4 regions of the Metabacillus sp. RB-C-LZQ-3-1 genome follow, and region 1 is predicted to be linked to each of the others. Evidence: riboswitches for the same ligand, from Rfam matches in the RefSeq annotation. Region 1 holds a riboswitch; each other region holds the start of a gene.

Region 1 (4,953 bases):
GTTATATGCTTGTCAGTGGTGTATTAATTCCGGCTTCGGCCTTTTTACTCACAAGATTTTCTAACCGTAGCTTGTTTATCACATCGATGATTATCTTTACGTTAGGTACAGCATTAGCAGCATTTTCACCTAACTTTAGTTTATTACTTACAGGTCGTATGATTCAAGCAGCAGGTTCTTCTGTAATGGGACCTTTATTAATGAATGTTATGCTTGTCAGCTTTCCACGTGAAAAACGTGGTGCAGCAATGGGTGTTTTTGGATTAGTTATGATTACAGCTCCGGCAATCGGACCAACTTTATCAGGTTATATTGTTGAACACTATGACTGGCGTTTACTATTTGAAATGATTTTACCATTAGCTGTTATAACACTATTATTAGCGTTCTTTAAATTCCAAAATGTAATGGAGCAAAACAAAGAAGCGAAGCTTGATTACTTCTCAGTTGTTTTATCTTCAATTGGTTTTGGAGGTCTATTATATGGTTTCAGTTCAGCAAGCTCAGATGGCTGGACAGATCCAATCGTTTTAACAACTCTGATCGCTGGTGTGATTGCTTTAGTTATTTTCGTTGTTCGTCAATTGAAAATGGAAAAACCATTATTAGATTTACGCGTTTATAAATATCCAATGTTTGCACTTGGCTCAGTTATTATGATTGTGAATGCAGTAGCCATGTTTTCCGGTATGATTTTAACACCTGCTTATGTGCAAAATGTTAGAGGTATTTCACCGCTTGATTCAGGATTAATGATGTTACCTGGTGCGATCATTATGGGATTGATGTCACCAATTACAGGTAAGTTATTCGATAAATTTGGACCGCGTGTTCTTGCAGTTTTAGGCTTATCGGTAACAGCTGTTTCCACGTACATGTTAGCAAATGTACAGCTTGACACTAGTTATGGTCATATCATTTTCATATACTCCCTTCGTATGTTTGGGATGTCAATGGTGATGATGCCAATTATGACAAATGGGTTAAATCAATTACCAAACGTATTAAACCCACATGGTACAGCTGTTAATAATACAGTACAACAAGTGTCCGGTTCCATTGGTACGGCTATTCTTGTAACGATCATGAACTCCGTAACAACATCAGAAGCAGAAAACTTAATGTCTGGTGTAGATCCAACAACTTTAACTGCTTCTAGTCAGGCATTACTCATGCAGAAATCATTATTAGCGGGAATTCAATATTCATTCTACGTTGCTTTAGGAATAAATATTGTGGCATTAGTTCTTTCTATCTTTGTAAAACGTGTAGATACAAGCAAAGAAGCTGTTCAGAAATTAAATAACGAGGCTAAGCCACAGATGAAGCCTAAAACGATATAATAATATGGAGAGCCGATTCCGATAAGGGGATCGGCTCTTTCGTTTAAGAATAGTTATTCAACATAATCAAGTGGTTTCTATAAAAATAAATGTGAATGTTTATGGTGAAAAAAGTTAATATGAAAGTAAACACCGTCATAAAAGTGATTGAAAAGGGTATGGAACAACTGTAGAAGTTAAGTTGCAGATTGTCGACAATATTCGACTGAAACACGCTTGAATTATCATATAATTATAAAAAATAAAAATATATTTACTTGAAAATATAGTAGTTATATACTAAAAGGGTAAAAGTACCACTAAACAATTCAGGACTATTTGACGATATAAATAAAAATGACATACCTTCGATAATGGCAAACCCTTCGAAAGTTGGGGACGCAAAGCTACGGGCCTAAGGAGAACTTCTCTACGGTCGCCGGGTTACCGAAAAGGATTGGAAAAAAGCTATGCCTACCAATCTTATTTTGGTAGGCATTTTTTTATACTTTTATGAGGAGGAAAGATTATGACTGTTGAAATGAAAAAGGCTTTATTAGAGGAACATATACGTGGAATTTTAGAGTTATTGGGAGAAGATCCTGATAGAGAAGGATTAGTAGATACACCAAAACGTGTGGCAAAAATGTATCGTGAAGTATTTGCGGGAGTAGGTGTTGATCCTGAAACAGCTTTAACAACAACTTTTGAAGAAGAGTATGAAGGCATCGTTGTTGTGAAAGATATCAACTATTATACATTTTGTGAACATCACCTAATTCCGTTTTTTGGTAAGGCGCATATCGGCTATATTCCAAATGGCAGAGTCGTAGGGTTAAGTAAGTTTGCCCGCCTGGTAGAATTAGTCTCCAAAAGACCGCAAGTTCAAGAGCGTATGACACAACAAATTGCAAATGCTGTCATGAATGTTCTGCAACCTGATGGAGTGATCGTAAGCATCGAAGGCCAGCATCTATGTATGTGTGCTAGAGGGGTGAAAAAACCAGGAAGCTCAACAGTAACAACGATTAAAAAAGGTGTTTTTAAAGAAAATGTTGCACTTGTAGATGAATTTGAGAGAGCTTTGCAGAGAGATTGATAGGTCCAGAAGATAAAAATAATGATAAAAAGGATTGCCGCTCATATCGGTAAATGCTAAGGAGAGATCACGTTGTTCATTTACCCAGAAATAAATAATTTACATCGTTCTATTGTTTTTGGTGATAATCAAAGAATTATGCAGCAGTTAATTGCAGATGGTTATTCCGGAAAGTTTGACATGATTTACTTAGATGGACCATTTAATTCTGGATTAATATTTTCTATGCAAAATGATAAGGGGATTGAATTTGTTCATCCCTGGGATGAATTAAGGACTGTTCGAGATTATTTTCAACCCGAATTGTATTTAAAAGACTATAAAAAAAGAATAGAACTTGCGAGAGAATTACTGAGTGATACAGGAACAGTTGTATTACAAATTAATCTATTTATGGCTCATTACGTCAAAGTAGTTTTAGATGAAGTTTTTGGCAAAGAGAACTTCTTAATGGAGGTTATCTGGAAACATGCCCAAACGCCATGGAATACTGGTATAAATCAGTTCGGATATCAACATGAAACACTGTTCTTTTATAGTAAAACTAGGAATTATCTTAAAAAAGATGATGTTGTATATCCATCGGTTTGGGATGATCTAGGCGGTTATGATTTAGGAGAAGAGAATACGTATTTTCCATCTCAAAAGCCCGAAGCATTGTTAAAAAGGATCCTTGAAGCTACTACAAAAAAAGGGGATTTAATAGGTGACTTTTATTGTGGAAGCGGGACGATGCCCTATGTAGCAGAGGAATTAAAACGACGTTGGTTTGCGTGTGATAATCATGCCTTTTCGATAAGAACAACACAGAAACGCTTCTCAAAGATGGATATAAATATCAATCTTCATTCGTTTATTGAAGACTTTAATCCTGAATATTTAAGCGGATCATCTTATATCAAAAAATCTGATATACCCTTTTCTTTATACGAACTAACAAAACTAAAGGAATTTGTTGGAGAAAAAGAGCTGGAAATTGAGGCTTTTAGTTATTTATCAGATGTTGACTTCAATAATAATGAGCAATTCACATTTAAACTTCTGATGCCTTCTATAGCGGATGACAATCTTCAAGAAGTCATTCAAAATACGATTACGAGGCCTATCCCAATAGAAACAAAAGAAGGATATTTGTTAAGAATTGAAGATTCATTAGCATGGATTTTCTATCATGTTGTACATGTTGAACGTAATCATTTTAGTATGATTCAAATAAATCAAGAATCTAATACTTATTTAATAGAAAAAGAGTCTTTATTAAGAAAAGCTAAAGAAATTGAAAAACAAATTAATAATGATTGGATTCAAACCATTGAGAAAATTGATGAAGAAGTGATAAGAATAACAGATGTATTCGGATATAGTTACATGATGAAGAAGAGATCCTAAAAGATAAAGGTTCCTACATCATTTAGATTTTATCTTAACTTAATAATGAAGCAATATTTTCCCTATAGGAAAAAATTGATAGGAGGACACCTTCATGCTTTACCTTTCAAGAAAAATGTATTTTTCAGCAGCACATTCCTACCGCATTGAAGATTGGAGTGAAGAGGAAAATATTAAGGTGTTTGGGCCGTGTAGTAACAAACACGGTCATGGGCACGATTATACACTTGAAGTCATGGTAAAAGGTCATTTAAACAGTGAATCGGGAATTGTTGTAAATATCACAGATATTGATAAAGTTGTAAAATCTTTTGTGCAAAATGAATTAGATGGCAAGTTCTTAAATAAAGAGATTCCATATTTTAAAGAAAATATCCCTACAACAGAAAACATTATTTCATATATTTGGGATTCATTAGATGGAAAAATTGATCATTGCGATATTCATAAAATTCGCTTAAGAGAAAATGACTTTTTATATTCCGAAAAGGAGGACAATTCAATGGTTAGACTTACAAGGAAATATCATTTTTGTACGGCACATCGCTTAAACAGTGATCAATTAAGTAAAGAAGAAAACCTTGCACTCTTCGGCAAGTGTAATAACCCATATGGACATGGTCACAATTATTATTTAGAGGTAACGGTTAGTGGAAAGCCTGATCCGGTTACAGGAATGATTACAAATTTAGCAGATCTGGATGAAGTTGTGGAAGAAGAAATCATGAAACGATTTGATCATAAGAACTTGAATCTCGATACAGAAGAATTTAAAGAGTTAAATCCAACCTCCGAAAATGTCGCTGTAGTGGCTTGGAACTTATTATCTCCTAAACTTACAAATCTATATAAAATCGGCTTATATGAAACAGAGAAGAACTATTTTGAATATTATGGGCCGGAAAAGGAGTAGCTGATGGTGACGGATGCAAATTTATCGGGTAAGACAATCGTTATTACTGGAGCAAGCAAAGGAATCGGAAAAGAAACGGCTACTCTACTCAAGAATCAAGGAGCAAATCTTGTGATTGGAAGTCGAAATAATAAACACCTTCTAAGTGGAAATGTTTTAGAACTTCCACTTGATGTAACGGATGAAAACTCAGTAAAAGACTTCTTTGAAATTGCTATCCGCCAATTTAA
Region 2 (4,953 bases), on a different contig from region 1:
AGTTCCTGAATTTAAAGGACAAATCGAATCCCAAGAAAAAGGATTAGGCTTGTTAGACGCAGTTATGAAGGGCATTGAACAAGCAAGTAGAGAAATGACTCGAGAACGAGATCGTCAGCAACAAAAAACAAAAGGTAAAAGCAAATCAAAACAACGGTACAAAGGCATGGAACTAGAAAGGTAAAGGTGATGACATGAGCGAAAAATGGGAGAAAGCTATGAAGTATGCAAAAGCCACCAACGCCATAGAAGGATTATATTTAACTCCTGAAGAAGAAAAACTGATTATAGACAACTTAGAGGGAAAAATCACTGATGAGGAATTTCATAAACGAGTATTAGACATGGTAAAATCAAAGTAGCTGGCAGGCTCAAGGGTGGTGTTTTGGGGGAAATCCCCCCTTCACCCTTTATAAACCTCCCTAAAATCTATCGATAATTAACTTGATAATAGTCAATCCATTCATACAATTTTTTATATAGCTTTGAATATTTTTCAAAAGAAATTCGATCAGTTTTAAATTTATAGCCCAATATTAAAAGTTGAAAGATTATATTTTCCTCAACTAGATTTGTTGAACAAAATTGATTTTCCATTTTATTTTAACTCCTTAAAAATACCAAATAAGAAATATTATATTTGATATTTTTGTAATTAAAAAGGACTTTTATACTATTTATCTATCAATTTTATTTCGAAGGAATCTTTTCCACCATGATTGTTTTGGTTCTTCTGCTACTGCAATCTCTAAACGCTTTTCTTCCAGTGAACGATTCAACTCGTGGATAAGTATTCGATCTCTCTTTTCAACCACATCCTTCATTTTTGCTTCAAATGCTCGAAACATCATTTCTCGTTCTTCCTCTACTGCTTCTTTCACGATTTCCCTTAGTTCACTCTTTGATACACGCATTGTATCTTCATTCACAGGTATCGTTAACGTACCGTTATTTTCTTGTGGAAACATTGATACAACAGCTTTTATAGCGTCATTCTTGCTCATATTATTTGCTAGAAATTCTTTTAGTTTTCTTAACGGCATAATGTCTTTTTCAAAATAAGCACGACGATTATGTTCATCTCTATAAAAGCGATAACCAGCGTTTTCTAAATCAATAGACCATCTTCTTAAATTAGATGTAGTAACTTCAAGTAGATCAGCAATATCCTTCGCCCAATAGGCTCTATGTGTTTCCTCATGATTAGTGTTATCCATGGCGTTTATCACCTCTCTATTTAAAATTCTAGGAATAAATCATAAATACCTTCTTGTCAATTAGTAAATCACATAGCAACAAGAAGCAAACAAGAGTAAATGAAAGAACTTACTTTTAAATTATAGGGTTATTTTTGTGTTATTTCCCAAACTGAAAATCGTATAATTTGCCCAAATATGACTAAATATAGAAATTGAATCGCAAATCAACTTCCCAAAAGAGCTATTATGTAAACTAAAAACATAGACAAAAGTCATGTATTTAATTGTCAAATTTTGTTGTAATTTGTTAGAATAGCACTAGTTTAATAATTCCCGATAAAGGCAAACTTATCGAAAGGTAAGGACGCAAAGCCAAGGACCTAAAGCATTTTTTGCTATGGTAGCCTAGCCACCGAAGAAAACTAGATCAAAAAGGTGAACCTAGGCTCTTCAGGTTCACCTTTTTGTTTATTTTATATGTAAAAAAATGGAATAAGGAAGGTGTGAGTTTTGTCTATTGAAGATTTTATAAAGGAAGAAAAATTCTTCCACCATTTTCAGCCTATTTTTTGTCTGAAAACTGGGAATATATTGGGTTTTGAAGTACTTCTCAGATCCAATATGTATTCTAATCCTGAATATATTTTCCAAGAAGCAATAAAAGGAAATAAGCTCTATGAATTAGATTCTGGGTCTATTCATAAAGCTATTTCTACCTACAATTCAGCAGGATTATCTAAAAAAGACGGGAAATTATTTTTGAATATACTTCCATCGACTATCGTAAATCCTGATTTCCCATATTTTCTCAATAAAATTATGGCTGAAAATTATTTAAATAGTCAAGAAATTATTCTAGAGATTTCTGAATCTGAAAATATTCAGGATTTTGATACATTTAAAACTAGAATATTGGAAATAAAAAAACATGGATTTTTAATTGCTATTGATGATATTGGACATGGATATTGTAATTTGAAAACTATTATAGAGCTAAATCCAGACTATTTAAAGTTAGATCGATATTTTTCAAAAGAACTAAAATCTTCTAAACAAAAACAATCCCTTATTTCATTTTTTCTAAATTATTGTCAAGAATATAAAAGTCAATTAATTTTAGAAGGTTTAGAAGATGAATTGGATATGGAAATGGCAAAATCCTTAGGTATTCCTATTGCCCAAGGTTATTTATTAGGAAAACCAGCTTTATTAACAGAATTCTACAATTATCATCTATAAACTATAAATTAATTTTTTTAAAGTTTTAGTATTACAATATAAAGCCGAGTTTTTCCCTAAAGGGGAGAAATAATTATGAAAAAAGTATTAATAGCAGATGATTCTTCATTTATGAGAACAACGATTAAAAAAATTATTGAACAAGAGGATTATCATGTAATTGCAGAAGCTAAAGATGGAAAAGAAGCAATCGATTATTTTGAACATTACCAACCAGATATAGTATTACTTGATTTAACAATGCCTAATATAGATGGAATTGTGGCTCTTAGAGAAATAATAAAAATTAACCCTAAAGCCAAAGTGATAGTATTTTCAGCCTTAGCTACAAAATATACGATGATAGAAGCAATACGATCTGGAGCAAAAGATTTTATTATAAAGCCACATTTCGAACAATTAATACCCACAATAAAAAGACTTTCAGAATCTCTTACAGACTAAATTAGGTTGCCTTTAGGGCAACCTTTTTGCCTTTAGGGCAGATAACGAAAAATATATAAAATAAAGGTTGTAAAACTTAGGACGAATTGCTATTTAATATAGAGTAAGAAGGGAAGAAGTTAAAAAAGTAGGTTTAACCCTTGATATTACTAGTTTTTTTGATAGTTTCGTAGTAATGAAAAATCATTACTTTTGTAATGAAAAATCATTACTACGAAACAAATAAAAAAGAGCCTTAATTTTAGGCTCTAAAATAATTTTTCAGGTAACTTTTTAAGTTCAGCAGGAGTTTTTCTAAACATAGCTTTTAGAGTTCCATTTACGTTGTCTCTATCTCCTGAAAACATGATATGAGGGTTTACAAATAAAGCATAAGCTCTAACATTATTATCTTCTAAACCACTTTCAGAACGTGCTAGAATCCCTTTATCGATTAACCCCTTTATAACTGGATTTACATTCTGCTTTTTCTTTCCTAAAACTGTTGCAAGATCAGTTTGAGTTAAAGGTGTTGAATTAGTTTTCTTGCAATCTTCTACAATGCAATTAGATTCAATTTCAACATGAGGAGCAATATCTATTAAAAAAGTTTTTTCGGCAGTAGTTAAATATTTAATTTTACGCAAGTATAAAAGATTGGCTTGGTTCAACTGGACAAACCTCGCTTTATTTTTTACTTTTCTTTCAGGAATCAATATCATTCCTCTAGAATTTGCTTTAGTTTGCAATTCAGTAGCAGTTTTAAGTTCTTCTTCTGTTAAAATCTTTTCATTTTGAATTTCTCTTAATCTAGCTCTCTTTTCAGCTTCATTAAAATTTTTTCTCATCTAATTCCTCTCCCTATGTAGCAGGAATTAGTCCCAATATGTTAGAATATAAATATCCTATAAGTAATAAAGGGACACTAATTCCTGTCCTCTATGATTTGAGAAACCGCCTATCCGACCAAAGACAGGGCGGTTTTTCTTTTTTCTATATTTCGACAATAACAGTAAAATTTCCTTTTTCATAGACTTATTGACGAGTCAACCTTTCAATTTCGCTTTCAGTTCTAAAAACTCTTTTATTCAAAGCTTGTAGATCATTATCTCGTTCATCTAGCTTTTTACTAATTTGAATCAAGATTGCAGTAATATCTTTAGGTTGTTCTGCTTCTAAACGAAGGGTTGTTTCTTCTATACGTACTAGTTGTTCCTTAATCTCTTTAAATTGCTTTTTATTTTCTTCCGACTGCTCCTGACTTTCATTCTTAAACTTATCAAAATCGCCTCTGAATTCACTTAAAGCAGTCAAAATCATATCTAGTTTTTTATCGGTCATTGTCCTTCTCCCTTTCTATTTTCACTCTCAAACTCTCTAAAAGCTTATCATCTACTCTTTTAGGCTTGTACCCCATTCTATCTATCAAAATACCCTCTATGACCTTCATACGAGCCGTATAACGCCTATATTCGCTTTCAGCATAGTCTAAGGTGTCTGAATCAACCTCAATTAATTTAGAGCCTTTCTGAATGCCTCTCATGAGATTATAGCACTTCGACCTTTCTTCTCTTACCAGTCGAAGCAAAATCAATAAATCGTATGTGTGAAAAAGCGATAGCTGACTGAATGGCAATTCTACTTGATCTAAATAAATAAAATCTTTTAATTTTGGACGCTGCTTTTTCAAAGGAGCATCACAAAACCCACAGTTTTCAGCAAATTTTTCATTTGGTGAACCGCAATATTTACAGTTCATTCTTGAAATCCCTTGCTATTTAAGAAATTCAAAACCAATGACCATAACTCGTCTGACACTTCCAGTTCATACTCGTCAATGACTGGCTGGTAAGACTGCAATCCTTCTAAAAGACCTTGTTCACTTATGAAATTCCGTTTAAAAGCATGATTAAATTCGTTCACTCTCTCAATAACAAATTCACCATTTTCTCTATAGATCAACAACTTTTTCATTTTTACACACTCCCCTTAAAATGATCTAAAGCAAATTTACGAAAATAAGCAGACATAGACTTTAAATCCTGCTCCGAAATTTCCTTCTCAATCTTTTCCCAAATATCGCTAGGAAGCG
Region 3 (4,953 bases), on a different contig from region 1:
GAGAGCTTATTAACAAAGTGATGATTCGTAATCGGCGCGGTGACACAGGAATCGAATGGCCAAAGCGAAATGTCGAAACAATACCAATTGAATTTTCAGAAACTGAACAACATCTTTATGACACCATTACAGCTCTTAAATCATCATCACAATATGCAGCAAACACGTTCTCAATCATGACTTTACAGCGAGAAGCCTGCAGTAGTCGTGAAGCTGTCTATATGACGCTTAAGAAAATGCTTGACCTCCCTGAGGAAGAGGAAGCTGCCCTCCCTAATCATGTTATAAAAGACATTATGATGGCGATTGACGGTGTTACACAAAACTCAAAAGCCTTAAAAGTTGTTGAATTAATAAAAGAACTTGATGATAAAGTCATTATTTTTACCGAATATCGTGCAACTCAATTTTATTTACAATGGTTTCTTCAACAGCATGGTATTACATCAGTTCCCTTTCGCGGAGGCTTTAAAAGAGGAAAAAAAGATTGGATGAAGGAGCTTTTTAAAAATCGTGTTCAAGTTTTAATTGCAACTGAAGCTGGCGGCGAAGGAATCAACCTTCAATTTTGTCATAACATTATCAATTATGATTTACCATGGAACCCAATGCGTTTAGAACAACGAATTGGCCGTATCCATCGTCTTGGACAAGAAAATGACGTTAATATATTCAATATGGCAACCAAAAACACGGTTGAAGAACATATTTTAACTCTCTTATATGACAAAATTAATTTATTTGAAAAAGTCATTGGTAACCTGGATGAAATCCTTACAAGATTAGAAATCAAAAATTTAGAGGAACACCTGCAGGATATCATGTATCACTCAAAAAGCGACCGTGAAATGAAAATTAAAATGGAAAATTTAACATCGATTCTCGACTTTGCTCAGTACTCACAAGAGCAAAGAAAAGCAGCAAGCGGAGATAAGTAGAAGGGTGGCGACAATATGCAACAAGAGCAAATCCATCATTTTTTAGAAAGCTTCTTTTCGTCGAATTCCTGTAACATACTTGAAAATCAGGAAGGATACATGACTGTTCAGCTGACAATTGAAATGGATAAGCTTTTAATGAACCGACCATTTTACTGGCACTACCTTGAAAAAACTAATGGGGTTCCAAATCCTATGAAGCTTACCCTTATTACTGATCAAAATCGTGCGCCAAAAGACCTGAAAGGTGAGGTCATGCATTTCGGTGCGCCCCGTCTTCACCAAATTTTTCAATCGACTAAAACTCTAGGAAGCTATATCAGACTTTTTGAGCAAGTCAAAACACAAGGAGGAAATGTTCCCCTCCACCCCTGGATTGGCGTTAACATTATAGTTTCCTATCAATGTGATATGAAAAAGGATCAACTTTATTCAATTGGTTTACATTTAGTTAGTGGCGTTCTAATCGAAAACTTTCAAGAAAAACTGGAAAAATTAGAATTAACACCTAAAATCCCTGACCTCTGCTTTACGATGACACCGCTCATTAAACCACAAAGCGGATTAAAGCGAATCGAGCAATTCATCTTGGAAGACATAAGGAAGCAAGATCATACATGGGCTGACAAAGCTAGAGAAAGATGGAACGAGGACTTAAAGCTATTAAATCATTTTTACGAGGACTTAGAAGAAAAACCTGAATGCTATGAAGTTGAAAAAGAAGCATTAAAAGATCTTTATGAGCCTCAAATCAATATTACAATTCAGAATGGCGGGATTTTTTATATAACTCCACAGGGGATTTTAAACTCCTAAGTAATGATATCTATTACTTAGGAGTTTTACAAATCGATAAAATTAAATTTTGTTCGACAAAATTTAATTTTATTATTCAGTCATTTATATTACTTTAATGTAAAATTATCGGAATGAGAAAACCCAGAAACCTTAATTTACAACTACTTTTGTAAATCTATTGTAAAAATTACAGATAAATGAAAAATTTTAACCTCATCGACAAAGTTCAGCATACATCCTAATAAATCTTTTTTATAATAGAAATTGTAAATAGTCAATTAGTTATACATAAATAAGGGACAATAGGAATATAATAACCAACAATCAGTGACAAAATAATCAGTACAAAGGCAAACCTATTGAAAAATAGGGACGCAAAGTCACGGGTCTTCAGTTTACACAAACTAAGACGGCTGGACTGCCTGAAATACAGATTAGTATTTTAGGAGGCTAAGAATAATGGAGATAAAAGAAAAAATTACACAAGACGGACAGCTTGATCAAGAATGGGTCGAGTTGATACTAGAAGCACTTGAACTAGGAATCAGTGTAGAAGAGATTAAAGATTTCTTAACTCAAAAGTCAAATGCCGTTTTAAAAACATCATAAAAATGTATTAAATCTGTGTAAATTTTTTTCTTTTTGTGTTCTTCATATCAAACAAACCCTTCTTTATATGTTATAATGGCTTCATTAAGGAAGGTGACTTGACGTGATTGGTCCAAGAATAAAAAAATATCGCACTCAAAAAAATCTATCACTATCTGAACTAGCAGAACGAGCAGGAGTAGCAAAATCCTACTTAAGTTCGATTGAGCGTAATCTCCAGTCAAATCCTTCTGTTCAATTTTTAGAAAAGGTCTCATCTGTTCTTGGTGTATCAGTAAATACTCTTCTAAATGAACAAAACGAAACCGATCAAGAGGAGCTCGATTTAGAATGGACAAAGCTTGTTCAGGATGCAATGAAGTCCGGTGTGTCTAAAGAACAGTTTAGAGAATTTTTGGAATTTAACAAGTGGAAACTACAGAATGACAATGATAAATGAGGGCATGGTTGGCGGCTTGATGGGCTGCTGATTGTGCTTTTTTGTTTTTTACAAATTTAACAATTTTGTAAAAAAATATGCTAGACATACTGTAAATCCCTACTATGAATTTTATTTCTTAATAAAAATAACGAGATATGAAAATGTCCTAACTGTGTCATAATCCACCATCTTTTTTACACGCCCCAATTCAATTAATTAATCGTTTATTCATTATTTCTTTGTTAGAATTAACAGATTTATCTCGGGAGGATTCAGGAAACGAAACTTTAAGAACGGTATTGCATTACTACTACCTAAGCCTGCACTAACATATTGTTTTATACCATTATATTCCCACAACCCTTTAACTCGATCTTGCGGTGGAAATAGTCCATTATTAGAATAGAATGGTTCAGGTATAAATAAGGCACCGACAAATGGAAATCTTATTTGCCCACCATGATAATGTCCAGCTATGATTAAATCATACTCCCTAAAATAAAAGTGTGAGTCTGCATTTATCTGTTCAATTCTTTTATCTACTATTGGATAATGATTTAATATTACTAGTAGGTCATTCTTTTCTAGATTATCAAGCTTACTCGTAGGTTCAAGCTTAGATAAATCAAAGTTCACAAAATTAATTGAAGCATTCTTTTTATCAACTGTATAGACTGAATCTAGCAATTGTACCCCTCTGCCCTCCATCCCCAAAATAAATGGATTTTTTGAAATAGATCGATCCGAATTAACAACATATGGATTTGGGTCGGTATTCCCTGGAACAAATAGCATATGTTCCTTATTGTTAATACCCTCTAACAAGTCATAAGCTGGAGAATAATTTTTACTATCTACAATAACTAATAAATCACCAGTTAGTGCGATAACATCGTAATTAATTGAATTTATTTTTTTGATGAGTCTTTCTTGTTTATACCCAAATGTCTTTTCATGTAAATCCGATATTTGAAGGATTTTAAATCCCTCAAATTCTTGTGGTAAATCTTCAATTTCGATCTCTTGTTCGATGACCTTTATTCTATTGTTATCCCATATCGTAAAGATAACAATCAAGACACATAGACCCAGTAACGAAAATTGAAGTAATCTCCCCTTTCCCATAAACACCTCTCCAGTTTGTACATCTATCTGTAGTTCTTCTAAAATTCAGATTCTTACAAACTCGCTTCCATTTGACTTTCCAGAAGATGACCAAGCATACCATGCTTCTCTTTAGCTAAACTGCCAAACTCACCATATTGAATAACTGAACCTTTATCTAGAACGACTACTTGATCCGCATTTCGTATCGTTGACAATCGATGTGCGATTACGACTATTGTCATTCTTCCTTTTAACTTCTCTAGTGCTTGTTGGATTTTAGCTTCATTTTCTGTGTCAAGAGCACTTGTTGCTTCATCTAATACCAACATCGATGGTTTACGTAAAATTGCCCTTGCTAAAACTAGCCTTTGCCTCTCACCGCCAGAGAGTCGGATACCTCTATCACCAATAACAGTATCTAACCCATCAGGCAGCTCACGTACAAACTCAGCAGCTGATGAAAACTCCAATGCATCCCATATCTGTTCTTCTGTTGCATCTGGTACAACTAGTTTCAAATTATCTTTTATACTTGTATTAAATAAAAAAGGTTCTTGTGGAACATAACTAATTGACTTACGAAAAGATGGAATATTTTCCTGTGATAAAGGGATACCATCTAATAAGACCTTGCCTCTTTCTGGTTGATTTAAACCCATCAACATATCAATAAGCGTACTCTTTCCCGCACCTGAACGACCTACAAAAGCTGTCATTTTATTAGCTGGTATCACAATATTTATATTATTTAAAGCATATACTTTTGATTTGCTATTGTCGTAACGGAAAAAAACATTTTTTAATTCTATTTCTTGATTAATATGTATTGATTTATTATTATTTCCAAAATGAAACTCTCTTGAATTCTTACATTCCTCCTGAAATTTTTTCACAGCTTTAAAGGCAGGCAATATAGTCGCGATTTGTTCCAGTGATCCTTGAATCGCTGCAACCCTTGGCCAAAGTCTTGAAAAAATCACGATGATTAACATTAATTGGCTTGCTTGTGCATGAAACATATTTAGTGCAATGAAAATAAATACTGCAATTAAAACAGCAGAAGCCACTTTATAATTCATT
Region 4 (4,953 bases), on a different contig from region 1:
TTTGATTTTCATTATTTTACACTCTCCTAAATTAAGCTGAAACTGAAAGTTCGTTAACAAACGCATTAAGAATAGTTAGTTCTCTTCCTGATCGTAAAGCTACTTCTACTCTAATTTCTTTTCCCTCAGATTCACCGATTGGTAGAGAATATAAATAGCCTAAATTCGTATCAAGCTTAATGAACTCACCGTTTTTCTTAAGCATATAGAACAACTTTTCTTTCATATATTGTGGTTTGAATAAATCCTCAATTTTATTTTTTAACATGATACTCTCTCCTTTGTTTGGTTAATTCGTATGTTTGTCGACTCTTGATAATAAGTTTTGACAAACTCCATTACATGAGCTTCATCTACAGCGTTAACAGTGATTCTTTTTGCTTTTTTATCTAAGACAAAATCTACCTGGTATAGAAACTTTGGAGGGCATTGAATCCCATCGAAATGTTCATGTTCAGGCAAAACAGAAATCACTCTTTCGGTTCTAATAATTTGTGGAGGAATAAATTCATTTTCCGCGTTCACGATAATCCAAGCTGGATATCCTAAAAGCAGTTGAAAAATAAATATCGTTCCTTCCGCAACCACTTCTCCACCATTCTTGACCACGTAATTCGGGCCAATCGTAAATTGACTTTGTTTAGTATAGAAATTGAATACATTCATATTGCAACCCCTTGAACTGAAAAAAGATCGTAGTCCACAGGCATAATGTCATGCTTTAGACAATCGATCTCTTTTAATAACTCTATCAATTTGAATGGTTTAGTCCCTTTTTTGCGAATCTGTAAGTTTACAGTAGAATCAGGGAGACATACAACTCCTACATCACCTTTACGAAACACTCCCCGAACATCTGAAGTACGGAAAGAAGGGCGTTTTAGGAAGTCCTTAATCCACGATTCTTGAGTTTTAGATTGATGATATATTGTGTATTCAACCCCATTAATCTGAGGTGAAAAACAACCCATTGACATTTCAAATAAATACATTGCACCATCAATGGAACCATCAAAATAAACTCTGTAACCGTATGACGCTTGATGATCACCGTAATTCTTAAATGGCTCGATTACAAATTGAGCGCCATCCATTTGCCATACAAACTTACCTTTCACATTTTTGAAATGTACTGCTGCTAAAGCGGGTCCAAGTTTAGAAGGATGAGCTGGAGCAAAGCATGTTAGCTTAAACATTCCCTTCATCTCCTTCCTCTTTCAAAAGACAATCATCTGAACAGAAAGACTTTCCTTTTATTCGGATAAATGTCTTTTCACAAGTACCACTGCATACATTACAAATCAGTAAACTCTCACCTTTCATAAAATACTTCCTCTCTCTAAAAGTTTTTTTATTTCAAACACTCTCTTTTTCCAAGACAAAACAAAAAAGCCCCTGGACATTAGGTTTAATAAAGACACAATGAAGTGTCGAACCTAAGCCCAGAGGCTTCTAAATGTTTGGTAGTAAACAGCTGACCTTAACGGAAATATGGTCGCATAAAAAAGAAAAAAGAAAAAGTTTGAATATCCTTATTATATCGTATCTTCCTAGTTCATTCAATAAGAGAAGAAAACAAAAAGGGTAAGTAAGATATAAAAATCTTACTTACCCCCTTAATGAGTTAAAAGATATTCTTTTACTTCGTCACGAGTTAATATGAAACTGTTTTCAATATATTTTACTTTTAAAAGACTATCTCTCTGAGTTTTAGGTACTTTAGATAAAGGATATTCTTTAGAAGTTGCGTATAGTACATCTACTGTTTCACTAAAAGCGTCTTCCCATACCGTTTTAAGCTCTTTAGTTAAAGAAATATGTTCTGCAACAGTATCTTCATTAATTAAAATCAAACTTTCTCTAACAACAAATTCTCTTGCACTTAATAATAAATTATCTATACCTTCCCTGTTTCGGATTAATGGCATGTTGAAAACCTTCCTTCACTTCTCTTGAATTTATTATATGTGAAATTTAAGAGAAAACTTTTAGATTCACTACTTTTAAACAAAATAAGAATTTTTTATATAAGAATCTATAAGCTCATATAAATATAATTCGATAGTCCTCTTATAAAATTGGGGGTTGATTTATGATAAATAACAAACAGGTTTATAAAATTGATGTAATGTTCTGATATTTTGTAGAAACAAAATAAAAAGCCATAACTTACATAATGGCCGGTTGCGCTACTTGTTCATGAATGTTCAAAGCGCCCAAATAAGAACATTCTTTCAATACTTCCAATTATTTTTATTATTAAGATGATGATGGAAATTAGTCAAAATCCAAGAGGTCAGACATTTTAACTTCTAAAGCAATCGCAATTTCATAGATATTTTCAAGCGAAATGTTTCGTAATCCTCTCTCTACATCACTCACGTATGTTTGATGAAGATTAGTTAAGTGCCCAAGTTCTTCCTGCGAGATACCTTTTTTTCTCCTATAATGTCTAACTTTTTGACCAAATTTCTTCTTCACATCAATTCGCATTAATTTCAGCCCTTCTAATTATACAGTTTAAAAGGTTTTCGCTAAAAACTCTATAGATTATAAGTCATAATACTGTGTATTATTATTCCATATGAACTTTTCCGAAATGGTAATAAGTCTCTGGTTTTATTGTTAGTGATTTGTAATAATTATGTATTATATAAAAAGTATAATACATAATTACCCAAGATAGAAACAAAAAAATTCCATATTATTCCGACTTTATTCGAGGTAATGGAACAATTATTTTTTGTAGAATCTATATTTTTATACTGGAAAAAATAAAAAAAGACCACTCTATCATAGTAAGAGTGATCAAATAATTCTAAAGTCTAAAATTTCTTATGAACCCTAAATACATCAAATACACTTCCAATAATCTCTACTTGTACGGTATCCCTTTTCACAATTCCATTACTATATTTGACTTCAAATGAGAATATTGCTGTTCCATTAGCTAATTGCGTTCCACCCTCAACCCATGTTGAATCAAATAATTCTCCATTTCTAAATGTAGGTGTATTGTAAGGTAAACTAACGGTAGAAGTATAAAGATTTCCGTTTACTTGATAACCATCAAATTTAACATTTAGGTAAGTGATAGGGTATGCTGTTACATCAGCTTCTAAAATAAATTTCTCACCCGAATAGAATTGATTAGGTGTATTCCCTTTTATAGTGTGCTTTTGTACCCACTCAGGTGTGTGCTTAACATATCCTTTTAGAGTTAAATCATTTACATAAATCGTAGATGTTGCGGTATCGCTTGCTCCGAATGTATCAGTTACTGTCTGCTTAAAGGTGTAATACCCTGGTATATCCGGGATATAAGAAAAATTAGGAGTATTAAACGTAACTTTAACATTGTTCGGTTTCGTAATTTCATAATAATGAGTAATAGCATCTCCATCTGGATCATAAGCAAGAGTGGTTATCTGCATAGTGTCACCAATATAGTAAGTTGACTTATCAAATTTAAATTGCGCGACAGGTGGTAAATTAACCACTACAACATCGCGAATTAATGAATCACTAGCACCATTTGAATCAGTTGCGATCAGTCTTACTTCATAAGTGGTAACTTCACTAAATTTAAAACAAGGATTTGTAGTTGTACTCATGTTAATCCACGTCGTAGTACCCTTTTTACGGTAATCCCAATCATAAGTTAACGCATTTCCATTAGGATCAGTTGACTTATTTGTAAAGCATACATTTTTAGTACGGTCAGTTGGATTAGGACTTTCTGTAAAATCAGCATTCGGTGGATTATTAAAATTATACGTACCTTTATAAGTTGTCACAATATTACCAACATTATCTTCTGCTTGAACATGTAGATACCATTGCCCGTAACTACTATTCGAAACAACGTAATTTGAACTGGTACTCCAAGCAGACCATGTTGTCGGTGTAACTGTTGATGTTGACCAAGCATAACGTGAACGCTTATATCCTGAATGTGGATCACTATACTTTAATCGAACATCAATGGCTGCTGTAGACCAACCTCTACTAAAAAAATCACTAGTATCACTATAATTTCTAAATTGAATAGCAGGAGCAGCTCCATCAGTCCATAAATCCATTCCAGTATCAATATAACCCCTTGTATTATCTACATTATCTGTGTAGTAATATTGAACGTTATATCCATCTCCATGCGTTTTTGGAACGATACCCCATTTTACTCGTCCATATGTTGTATCTTCTTCTCGTAAGGCTGAGTTTATTTGAACATTTGGACTTTTTGCGAATTGATTATTGTCGTTACTAGCAAACGAATATACATGTTGCGACCTTACATCTACTCCTGAGCCATATAAGGATAGATATTGAAACTTATTCCCCGAATGTGGGTCATATTGTCTAAAAGTAACATATACCTGGTCATTAGGTCTTACCCAATAATCATCCCCATTTTGATAGCGATAGCCACTAATGATATGAGAAACGTGTGTTGGTGCTACTCCATCGACTCGTAATCTCATTCCTGTATTGTTGTAGCCAATGGTATTATTTTGAGTGTCTCGATAATAATACTGAACATTATATGTGTGTCCGTGAGTATACGGGATTACTTGCCAAGCTACCCTACCATAGTTCGTATTTTCTTCTCTTGATGCTGCATTAATCAATACATTAGGGTCTTTATCCCAATGATTAATTTGGTTCCACGCTTGAGTAAAATCATGCAGGGCCCTTGAATCTACCGAAGTTCCATAAGGTGTTCCATCTAATCTTAGATATTGGTATAAGTTAGCGGTAGCGTCATGTTGTCTTAAACGAACCCATACATCATCGTTCGGTTGAACCCAATAATCATTACCATTCTGATAACGAGCACCGGATAAGGAATGTGAAATATGAGATGGTGGATCGGTATCGGGTGGTGGAGTATAGTTAATTTGAGCTTGAGAGCCACCAAAATCCCAATATGCCGTACTTGCCCAGCGGGTT

What was found. Region 1 has a riboswitch for cyclic di-GMP ahead of folE (GTP cyclohydrolase I FolE). Riboswitches for the same ligand answer to the same signal wherever they lie in the genome.
Positions count from the first base shown of each region.
Region 2: another riboswitch for cyclic di-GMP. It lies ahead of AC4GZ8_RS25980 (EAL domain-containing protein); the one in region 1 lies ahead of folE (GTP cyclohydrolase I FolE).
Region 3: another riboswitch for cyclic di-GMP. It lies ahead of AC4GZ8_RS08700 (anti-repressor SinI family protein); the one in region 1 lies ahead of folE (GTP cyclohydrolase I FolE).
Region 4: another riboswitch for cyclic di-GMP. It lies ahead of AC4GZ8_RS19535 (hypothetical protein); the one in region 1 lies ahead of folE (GTP cyclohydrolase I FolE).

Region 1 covers NZ_JBZFLI010000007.1:254,580-259,532, forward strand. The annotation lists gene AC4GZ8_RS13905 (DHA2 family efflux MFS transporter permease subunit) at 1-1,343, shown strand, start outside; cyclic di-GMP riboswitch class I at 1,689-1,774, shown strand; gene folE (GTP cyclohydrolase I FolE) at 1,852-2,421, shown strand; gene AC4GZ8_RS13915 (DNA methyltransferase) at 2,494-3,810, shown strand; gene AC4GZ8_RS13920 (6-carboxytetrahydropterin synthase) at 3,905-4,723, shown strand; gene AC4GZ8_RS13925 (SDR family oxidoreductase) at 4,727-4,953, shown strand, end outside.
Region 2 covers NZ_JBZFLI010000040.1:373-5,325, forward strand. The annotation lists partial or broken gene AC4GZ8_RS25965 (hypothetical protein) at 1-184, shown strand, start outside; gene AC4GZ8_RS25970 (antitoxin VbhA family protein) at 195-362, shown strand; gene AC4GZ8_RS25975 (MerR family transcriptional regulator) at 678-1,217, opposite strand; cyclic di-GMP riboswitch class I at 1,531-1,616, shown strand; gene AC4GZ8_RS25980 (EAL domain-containing protein) at 1,710-2,438, shown strand; gene AC4GZ8_RS25985 (response regulator) at 2,514-2,882, shown strand; gene AC4GZ8_RS25990 (MarR family transcriptional regulator) at 3,131-3,709, opposite strand; gene AC4GZ8_RS25995 (hypothetical protein) at 3,897-4,202, opposite strand; gene AC4GZ8_RS26000 (hypothetical protein) at 4,192-4,620, opposite strand; gene AC4GZ8_RS26005 (hypothetical protein) at 4,617-4,835, opposite strand; gene AC4GZ8_RS26010 (hypothetical protein) at 4,838-4,953, opposite strand, start outside.
Region 3 covers NZ_JBZFLI010000004.1:236,452-241,404, reverse strand. The annotation lists gene AC4GZ8_RS08710 (DEAD/DEAH box helicase) at 1-938, shown strand, start outside; gene AC4GZ8_RS08705 (YqhG family protein) at 954-1,754, shown strand; cyclic di-GMP riboswitch class I at 2,076-2,162, shown strand; gene AC4GZ8_RS08700 (anti-repressor SinI family protein) at 2,196-2,345, shown strand; gene AC4GZ8_RS08695 (helix-turn-helix domain-containing protein) at 2,449-2,784, shown strand; gene AC4GZ8_RS08690 (metallophosphoesterase) at 2,998-3,891, opposite strand; gene AC4GZ8_RS08685 (ABC transporter ATP-binding protein) at 3,945-4,953, opposite strand, start outside.
Region 4 covers NZ_JBZFLI010000014.1:101,213-106,165, reverse strand. The annotation lists gene AC4GZ8_RS19555 (hypothetical protein) at 1-12, opposite strand, end outside; gene AC4GZ8_RS19550 (hypothetical protein) at 32-268, opposite strand; gene AC4GZ8_RS19545 (hypothetical protein) at 262-666, opposite strand; gene AC4GZ8_RS19540 (hypothetical protein) at 663-1,196, opposite strand; gene AC4GZ8_RS19535 (hypothetical protein) at 1,617-1,928, opposite strand; cyclic di-GMP riboswitch class II at 2,171-2,254, opposite strand; gene AC4GZ8_RS19530 (helix-turn-helix domain-containing protein) at 2,278-2,493, opposite strand; gene AC4GZ8_RS19525 (PKD domain-containing protein) at 2,826-4,953, opposite strand, start outside.